DNA from 4 places in the Nitrobacter sp. MLSD-S21 genome. Region 1 is predicted to be linked to each of the others. Evidence: predicted binding sites of a transcription regulator. Region 1 holds the regulator's gene; each other region holds the start of a gene.
What was found. Region 1 encodes LexA, which represses DNA repair genes until DNA is damaged. Its sites were predicted from a motif close to TGTTCNNNNTGTGTTCNG; they were not measured.
Positions count from the first base shown of each region.

Region 2: the regulator LexA is predicted to act here: its motif matches at 1,210-1,227, upstream of uvrA (excinuclease ABC subunit UvrA).
Region 3: the regulator LexA is predicted to act here: its motif matches at 1,044-1,061, upstream of AC1RT6_RS06665 (ATP-dependent helicase).
Region 4: the regulator LexA is predicted to act here: its motif matches at 819-836, upstream of AC1RT6_RS15070 (DNA recombination protein RmuC).

Region 1 covers NZ_JBXASZ010000001.1:451,324-453,526, forward strand. The annotation lists partial or broken gene AC1RT6_RS02260 (ComEC/Rec2 family competence protein) at 1-942, shown strand, start outside; gene lexA (transcriptional repressor LexA) at 983-1,687, opposite strand; gene AC1RT6_RS02270 (molybdopterin molybdotransferase MoeA) at 1,850-2,203, opposite strand, start outside.
Region 2 covers NZ_JBXASZ010000001.1:812,930-815,132, forward strand. The annotation lists gene uvrA (excinuclease ABC subunit UvrA) at 1-1,121, opposite strand, end outside; gene AC1RT6_RS04070 (outer membrane protein) at 1,400-2,170, opposite strand.
Region 3 covers NZ_JBXASZ010000002.1:177,865-180,067, reverse strand. The annotation lists gene AC1RT6_RS06665 (ATP-dependent helicase) at 1-1,016, opposite strand, end outside; gene ligD (DNA ligase D) at 1,400-2,203, opposite strand, start outside.
Region 4 covers NZ_JBXASZ010000005.1:103,446-105,648, reverse strand. The annotation lists gene AC1RT6_RS15070 (DNA recombination protein RmuC) at 1-788, opposite strand, end outside; gene def (peptide deformylase) at 937-1,464, shown strand; gene fmt (methionyl-tRNA formyltransferase) at 1,496-2,203, shown strand, end outside.

The sequences.
Region 1 (2,203 bases):
GCGTCACTCGTGGCCGGACTCGCGACCACGCCGTATGTCGCGTTCCATTTCCATCGGGTGACGCCATACGGCATGGTTGCGAACCTGCTGGCGATGCCGGTGATCTCGGCGCTGGTGATGCCGGCCGGGCTTCTCGGACTTGCGGCCATGCCGTTTGGCTTCGACGGCGTGTTCTGGCGGCTGATGGACTTTGGCATCGAATGGATGGTCGCTGTGGCTCAATGGGTAGCGGCGCTTCCGGGCGCCATCGGTCATACGGCTGCTTTTGGAACGGGGCCGCTGCTCGCGGCGACCGCGGGCATCATTCTGCTCGGACTGTTGAGAACACCGCTGCGCTGGAGCGGCGCGGTTGTGGTCGCGCTGGCGATCGTGTGGTCATTTGCGGTGACGCCGCCGGATATCCTGATCTCCGCGGAAGGTCGCAATGTCGCCGTGAGGGGCGGGGACGGCCGGCTGCGCCTCATCAGTACGAGTAAGGACTCTTTCACGGTCAGGGAATGGCTTGCCGCCGACGGGGATGGGCGTGGGTCTGCCGACCCTACGCTGGCGGAAGGCGTCTCATGCGACGATGAGGGCTGCGTGGTCAAGGTGAGTGGAGGTGGACTTGTCGCGCTTACGCGGCGTCCGGAGGCGATGCAGGATGATTGTACGCGGGCGGAGCTCATGGTGACGCCGTGGCAGGCTCCGGAGGGGTGCCCAGCGCAGGTGATCGATCAAAACAGGCTGCGGCGTGAAGGCGCTCTTGCCTTGTGGCGAACCCCAAGTGCTTCAAGATCTGGTGCTTCAAGATCCGGCTTTGCTGTTGATGCCGTACGTCCTGTCGGCGTCGATCGTCCCTGGTCATCCGCTGCCGTCGATGAACAGTCGGCACAGCTGCAATCAAAACCGGAACCCCCGGCCGACGCCACGCCGGTGCCCGAGGATCTCCAGCCGGACGATTGAACGGCTTGTCCACGGTTGGAGCCTTTCGCTCCTGATGAAATCAGTACTTGCGGTAAATGCCGATCAGTCTGCCCTGGATCTGGACCCGATTGGGCGGAAGTATGCGAACTTCGTAAGCCGTGTTCGCCGGCTCCAGCGCGATCGAAGCACCGCGACGGCGGAAGCGTTTCAACGTCGCTTCTTCTTCGTCGATCAGGGCAACGACGATGTCGCCGGTATCAGCGGTCTGGTTCCGCTGGATCAACGCAAGATCGCCATCGAGAATTCCGGCATCGACCATAGAATCGCCGCGTACCTCAAGCGCGTAGTGTTCGCCGGTACCAAGCATGTCGGGCGGCACGCTGACGGTGTGGCTGCAGGTCTGCAACGCTTCGATCGGCGTGCCGGCTGCAATCCGTCCCATCACCGGTACGGCGACCGGACGTTCCACATCGTCGACGACAGCGCCGCCGCTGCGGCGGACTTTGCCCAGATTGCCTTCGATGACGCTCGGTGTGAAACCGCGACGGCCGCCGCCGCCGCTGGCGGCGAGTTCGGGCAGTTTGATGACTTCGATGGCGCGGGCGCGGTTGGGCAGACGGCGGATGAATCCTCGTTCTTCCAGCGCGGTAATCAGGCGATGGATGCCGGACTTCGAGCGCAGGTCGAGCGCGTCCTTCATTTCATCGAACGAGGGCGGCACGCCGGATTCTTTCAGCCGTTCGTTGATAAAACGCAGGAGTTCATACTGTTTGCGCGTGAGCATCCCGACCCAGTCCCTGGTTGATGGGTTCTTGCCAACTAGGGGACATCGGGCCTGCAGCCCTTATAACCCCGCGGCACGAACCTCGAAACAAATCATGAACATACACTATATGTTCGATATGTGTTCCGCAACCCTTTAATTTAAGGTCAACAAAGCGACGTTTTATGACAGCGAAAGCTTAATGATGGCGCAGGGCTCGCCTTTGCTTGCGGCCGGCGCAAATGGCGTGCGGATTACGAGAGCCTCTGCCGCAGCGAGTTTTCCCATCAGCGAGCTGTCCTGATGCCCGATCGGCGTCGCGACCGGCAAGCCGTCCGTCGAGGGTGTGAGTCGGGCGCGCAGATAATCCTGCCTGGCTTGATTGGCGCTAACATCGCTGCCGAGCAGCGCCGGTTCAATGCAGTGGTGCACATCTTCACGCCCCGATAGCGCGCGAATCAGCGGCACCATGAACAGAAACGCGCAGATGTAGGACGAGACGGGATTGCCGGGGAGGCCGATCACCCGCATCGGGCC
Region 2 (2,203 bases), 360 kb from region 1:
TCCTTCCATTTGGTATCCAGAGCGAATTTGTAAAATTTGCCAAGCGCGGTGAGGGTCTGCAAGTAGTATGGTGACGACGATTTTGCCCACGGTGCGATCGCGCCTTTGCGCAGCGTCAATTCCCTGTTCGGGATGACGAGATCTTCATCGACGTGCTGCTCGATACCGAGACCACCGCATTTCGGGCAGGCGCCGTAGGGATTATTGAACGAGAACAGCCGCGGCTCGATCTCAGGGAGTGTGAAGCCGGACACGGGGCACGCGAACTTTTCCGAGAACAGGATGCGTTCAGGACCGCTCTTGTCGTGGATCTTCGCGATTTTCTTCTTTTCGCCCTCTCCGGCGAGAGGTGAAGGAGGCGCGTCCGCATATTCGATCACCGCCAGCCCCTCTGCGAGCTTCAAGGCAGTCTCGAATGACTCAGCCAGCCGCTGGCCCAGGTCCGGCCTTACAACGATGCGGTCGACTACCACGTCGATATCGTGCGGAAACTTTTTATCCAGAGTGGGAGCATCGGCAAGTTCGTAAAAAGCTCCGTCGATCTTGACGCGCTGAAAACCCTTTTTGAGATACTCTGCCAGTTCTTTTCGATACTCGCCCTTTCGGCCGCGAACGACCGGCGCCAGCAGATAGAGCCGCGTGCCATCGGGTAGCGCCAATACCCGGTCGACCATCTGCGACACCGTCTGGCTTTCGATCGGCAGGCCGGTTGCAGGCGAATAGGGCACGCCGACGCGCGCCCACAATAGCCGCATGTAATCGTAGATCTCAGTCACGGTCCCCACGGTCGAGCGTGGATTCTTCGAAGTCGTTTTCTGCTCGATGGAGATCGCCGGCGACAGCCCGTCGATCTGATCGACGTCGGGCTTCTGCATCATCTCCAGAAACTGACGCGCGTAAGCCGACAGGGACTCGACATAGCGGCGCTGACCCTCGGCATAGATGGTGTCGAACGCCAGCGAGGACTTGCCAGAGCCGGAGAGGCCGGTGAACACCACGAGCCTGTCGCGTGGGATTTCCAGATCGACATTCTTGAGGTTGTGTTCGCGAGCGCCGCGAATCGTGATGGCGCGACTCGCGGGACTCAATTGTTGCCGCTTCGCCTTGATGACTTCGTCCATGACAGGCTTTTCCGGATGCAGAAGCCGCACCGCGTTTGGGCGCGCCCCGCCGGGCAATCCCCGGAGTGGCGCCATCTGTAGCAGTCTGTGGAACGTAGATAGAACAGCGGGCGATTTCCAGAGGGCGTCAGCGATCATCCCCGATTTCATCGGGAGGAGCAGCACGGCGTATCAGTAGGCTGCCCGTTGGCGGGGTTGCCTGCGACCCGTGGCTCAAACAAAAAGGCCGGCAAAAAGCCGGCCTTTCAAGTTTTCCAAGAACGTCGGATCAGACGCGATCAGTACCGTGCAATGGCTGGGCCACCCCAGCGGTAATTGATGCGCGCCGTGACGAGATCCACGTCCTGGCCGATATTGTCGGTTCCAAACAGCGTACCGGCGGCCCCTGCAACACCATTGTTGATGAAGGTATATCTGTTGCTACCCATAAAGATGTGATCGTACTCGAATCCGAGCGACCAGTTTGGCGCAAATCCATATTCGAGGCCGACGCCGACCGTAGCGCCCCAGTCGGTATTATTGACGTTGTTGGTCACCTGAACGCCAGTCAGGGTGCCAAGGCTCCGGTATCGGTTAGAGGTCACGGCGGCGCCGCCCTTCACGTAAAGCAACGTGGCATCCCAAGCATACCCGACCTGGCCAGTGAACAGGCCGAACGCACCCAGATGGCTGTCGTTGGTGAAGGCAGGGAAGGCGAGGCTGGCACGGCGACCACTTATATCGGCCCAGTTACCCTGAGCTTCCAGCCCGAACACCCAATTGCTGCTCTGCCAGCGATAGCCGATCTGACCACCGGCCGTGCCGCCGGTTGCGTCATGGCAACCTTCACGCGCCACGACAACCCCTGCGGGCGTCGTGAAGTCCCAGCAATTGCGGCTCGATCCCCAGCCACCGTTCGCGCCGATGTAGAAGCCGCTCCAATCGTAAATCGCGGCCACCATCGGAGGGGCCTTCGTATATGGACGCGGGGCAAGGTCGGCCGCAGTGGCGGGCGCGGCACCAAGGCCAATAGCGAGAGCACCGACGGCCCCAATCAGAAACTTGTTCATTTCAATCCCCGGATTTTTGCTTTAATTTCAACA
Region 3 (2,203 bases), on a different contig from region 1:
TTGGTGAATCGTTCAGAGGCGAGATCAATCACGGCGTTGGCGGCTTCGAGGATCGGCGGGGTCGAGCGATAGTTCTGGTCGAGCGTGATTAGCTCGGCCTTCGGCGTGAAGTGACCGGGGAAATCGAGAATATTGCGCACCGTCGCTGCACGAAATGAATAGATCGACTGGGCGTCGTCTCCGACGACCGTAAGGCCGCGGCCGGTCGGCTTGAAATTGAGCAGAATCGACGCTTGGAGCTTGTTCGTGTCCTGGTATTCGTCGATCAGCACGTGGTCAAAGCGGTCGGAGAGATCGTCGGCCAGCGCGGGCGCCATCATCATCTGCGCCCAGTAGAGCAGCAGATCATCGTAATCGAGCACGTTCTGATTTTGCTTGGCCGCGACATAGGCCCCGAACAGCCTTTGCAGCTCGGCCTCCCATTCGGCGCACCAAGGAAAGACGCTGCCGAGAACCTCACCAAGCGGCTGTTCCGCGTTCACGGCACGCGAATAGATCGCCAGACACGTATCCTTCATAGGGAAGCGCTTCTCCATTTTCGAGAAGCCGAGATCGTGTCGCACCAGATTCATCAAGTCGGCGGAGTCTTCCCGGTCATGGATCGTGAAGGCCGCGTCCAGCCCAATGTCTGACGCGTATTCGCGCAACAACCGCGCGCCCATCGCGTGAAACGTTCCCGACCAGGCCAACGCATCAGCCATCGCGCCGGCGTTCAGCCCAAGCGCTTTCGTCATGATCCGCTCGACCCGGCGCTGCATCTCGACTGCGGCGCGCCGCGAGAAAGTCAGCAGCATGATCCGGCGCGGATCAGCGCCTGAAACAACCAGGTGCGCCACGCGATGCGCCAGCGTGTTGGTCTTGCCGGAGCCGGCACCGGCAATGATCAGGAGGGGCGGGGCCTCATTTAGGTCAATGCATCCATGCTCGACCGCGCGCCGTTGCTGCGGATTCAGCCCAGCCAGATAACCGGTATCCCCGGCGTCATGTTGGCAACTTGTGTTGACCTGCTGCAACATTTCCACTTGCCCCGAATCTCGAGGCTACAGTACAAATCATGAACTGGCGTTTAAGTCGACCCCGTCTGCTACACGAACCGTGGTTGCCGAGAACTGCCTCGGCTTGTCGCAATCGCCAGGTGCCTTGGATGCCGGTTTCGGCAGCGATCCCGGAGCACTCTGCTTTGGAAATTGTCTTCAAGAGTCGTCTCATCGTTGGGGTAATCGACGAGATCGATCGCGGGGGTCTTTGCATTCACGGGATTGAGTTTGGCAAAATTTGAAAGCGGAGTGCCTGGGAGGCTCCTATGCCGCGAAGAACCGCTCCGGCTATTCGTCTCCGAGAGTGGTACTGGCGCCCCAAGGACGGTTCGACAGGCGCTCGTTGCTTAAACGAGGAAGCATCAAGCTGCCAGCTTTGTCGATAGTCTTGCCAGTCTAGCAATCGCTTCCGAAAGCGGGCGTTCACCTTCGCAGTAATCGACCCAGGCCTTCGACTTCTTGAGAAGCTGGGGCACGGTACCGATGGTGTATTGCATGGGGTCAAGGCCGTGTTTGACTTGAACCCACGTGATCGGCATCGACACCGGTGCATGCGCGCGCGCCCTGGGAGAGAGAGGTGCCACCGCGGTTGAGAACTGATCGTTCCTCAAATAGTCGAGAAATATCTTTCCCACTCTTTTCGACTTACTCATGTTGATGAGATATCGGTCCGGACTTTCGCGAGCCATCCGGCTGCAAACGTCGCGGGCGAACTGCTTCGCTGTGGCCCAGTCCAGCTGTTGTCCTCTTTTCGGGCGCGCGAGCGGGGTAACGACGTGCAGGCCTTTGCCACCGGTGGTCTTGCAGAACGAGACGAGGCCAAGCTCGGACAGGCGGTCGCGCATTTCCTTTGCGGCGTCGATCACGACCCCGAAGTCCACGTCCGGCGCGGGATCAAGATCGAAGACTAACCGTCCGGGAAGGGTAGGGTCGCCGGGCTGGTTGTTCCAAGGATGCAGCTCGACACCCGCACTCTGCGCTACGGCGGCCAAACCCTCGATACGATCGATCTGCACATAGGGCTTTCGATCGCCGGAGACCGTGACCTCCTCAAGTAGGCTGGAGCCGCCCTTCATCGAATGGCGCTGAAAGAAGCGTTGTCCACCGATACCGTCCGGAGCCCTGATGATCGAGCAGGGACGACCCTTGAGATGCTCCATCATCCA
Region 4 (2,203 bases), on a different contig from region 1:
GATGGCACGAACATCAGCGCGGTGTCCTGGGTCTCGCCCGGGATCAGATATTTTCCGGCGATGTCGGTGACGTGCCGCATAACGTCAGCGCGCAGCCGCTGAGTTCCGAGTTTCCTTTCGTCGTCGGTTCGGGCGTCGCGCAGCGCCGTCATCGCCTCAAGCGGAAATTTCGCATCGATGCAAAGCGGGCGCTGATCGGGGAGGAAGATTACGCAATCCGGCCGCTTACCGTTTGGCAGCGTATACTGAAAGGCGAACGAGCCCTTCGGCATTCCGTCCTGCACGATCGCCTCCATCCGCGCCTGCCCGAACGCGCCGCGCGACTGCTTGTTGGCGAGCACATCGCGCAGCGTCGTCACCTGCGTCGTCAGTTCGGTCAGGTTCTGGTGCGCGTTGTCGATAATTCCGAGCCGTTCGTGCAGCACCCGCAGACTGTCCATGGTGTTGCGTGTGGTCTGCTCCATCGACTGGCCGACGCGGTGGGTGACCGCGTCCAGCCGATCGCTGACCGCCCTCGCCATCTCCGCCTGTCGCCCTGCGAGCGCCTTGCCCATGGCATCGACACGGCCGGTGGCCTCGGCCTGCGTACGCATCATGTCGATGAGACGCTCCTCGAGTTCATCCGCGCGACTTGCTTGCGCGGTCGCCATTTCGGTTCCCCGGCGTCCCGAGCGCGCGATCACGATCGCAATGCTCAGCAACAATGCCAGCGCCAGCGCGCCAAACGCGATCAGCACGGTGCCGGTCCGCACCGGCACATCGCCCAGCATGAAAAGAATGTCGCTCATCCGCCCATCGTAGCCGATTCGGCCATGTTCGCGAACGAAGAGCGAACACACGGAGTTAACGAAAGCTCAATGTGCCTGCTCATGACGGCCGGACGGTCAATGCAGCTCGCGGATTGACCCGGACAGACTCGGGGATTACATCGCCGGCATGGCCATTCGCGAAATCATCATTGTGCCGGACAAGCAGTTGCGCCTCGTGTCAAGGCCGATCGAAAAGGTCACGCCGGAAATCCGCAAGCTTGCCGACGACATGTTCGAGACCATGTACGACGCGCCGGGCATCGGGCTCGCCGGCATCCAGATCGCGCAGCCTGTCCGCATCGTCACCATGGACCTCGCCAAACGCGACGAAGAAGGAGAGACGAAACCGCGGCCGCGTGTTTTCATCAATCCGGAAATCCTCTCGGCTTCGGAGGAGCTGTCGGTCTATGAAGAAGGCTGCCTGTCGATCCCCGAATATTACGAGGAGGTCGAACGGCCGGCGCGCGTGCGGATTCGCTTCACCGATCTTGACGGCAAGGTTCACGAGGAGGATGCCGAGGGTCTTTTCGCCACCTGCATTCAGCATGAGATCGACCATCTCAATGGCGTGCTGTTTGTCGATTACCTCTCGAAACTGAAACGCGACCGTGTGATGAAAAAATTCACCAAGGCCGCGAAGCTCGCCGCAAGATAAAGCGGTTTTTTGCCGCGCAGAAATCAATCAGATGCCGCTTCGCCTGATTTTCATGGGCACGCCCGAATTTGCGGTGCCGACGCTGCTGCAACTCGTGGCCCACGGCCACGAGATCGCGGCCGTATACAGCCGCGAGGCGAGGCCCGCCGGCCGTGGCATGAAGCTGCAGCCGAGCCCGGTGGCGCGGGAAGCGCAGCGCCTCGGCCTCCCCGTGCTGACGCCAAAAACGCTGAAGACGCCGGAGGCGCTGCTTGAGTTTCAATCGTTCGTCCCCGATGCCGCGATCGTCGTCGCCTATGGCATGATCCTGCCGCAGGCGATCCTCGGTGCGCCGCGATATGGCTGCTACAATCTGCACGCATCGTTGCTACCGCGCTGGCGCGGTGCTGCACCGATCAACCGCGCCATCATGGCCGGTGATGCCGAAAGCGGCGTCATGGTCATGAAGATGGATGCCGGCCTCGACACCGGCGACGTGGCCCTGGCCGAGCGGATCACCATCACCGATGCGATGACGGCGTCGGATCTTCATGACGCGCTGGCGCCGCTTGGGGCTGATCTAATGGTGCGTGCGATGGCCTCGCTGTCGCGCGACGGCCTGCAGTTGACGAAGCAGAGCGAACAAGGCGTCACCTACGCTGCCAAGATCGATAAGACCGAGGCGCGCATCGACTGGAACAGACCCGCGCGCGACGTGCTGCGCCATATTCATGGCCTGTCGCCGTTTCCGGGCGCCTGG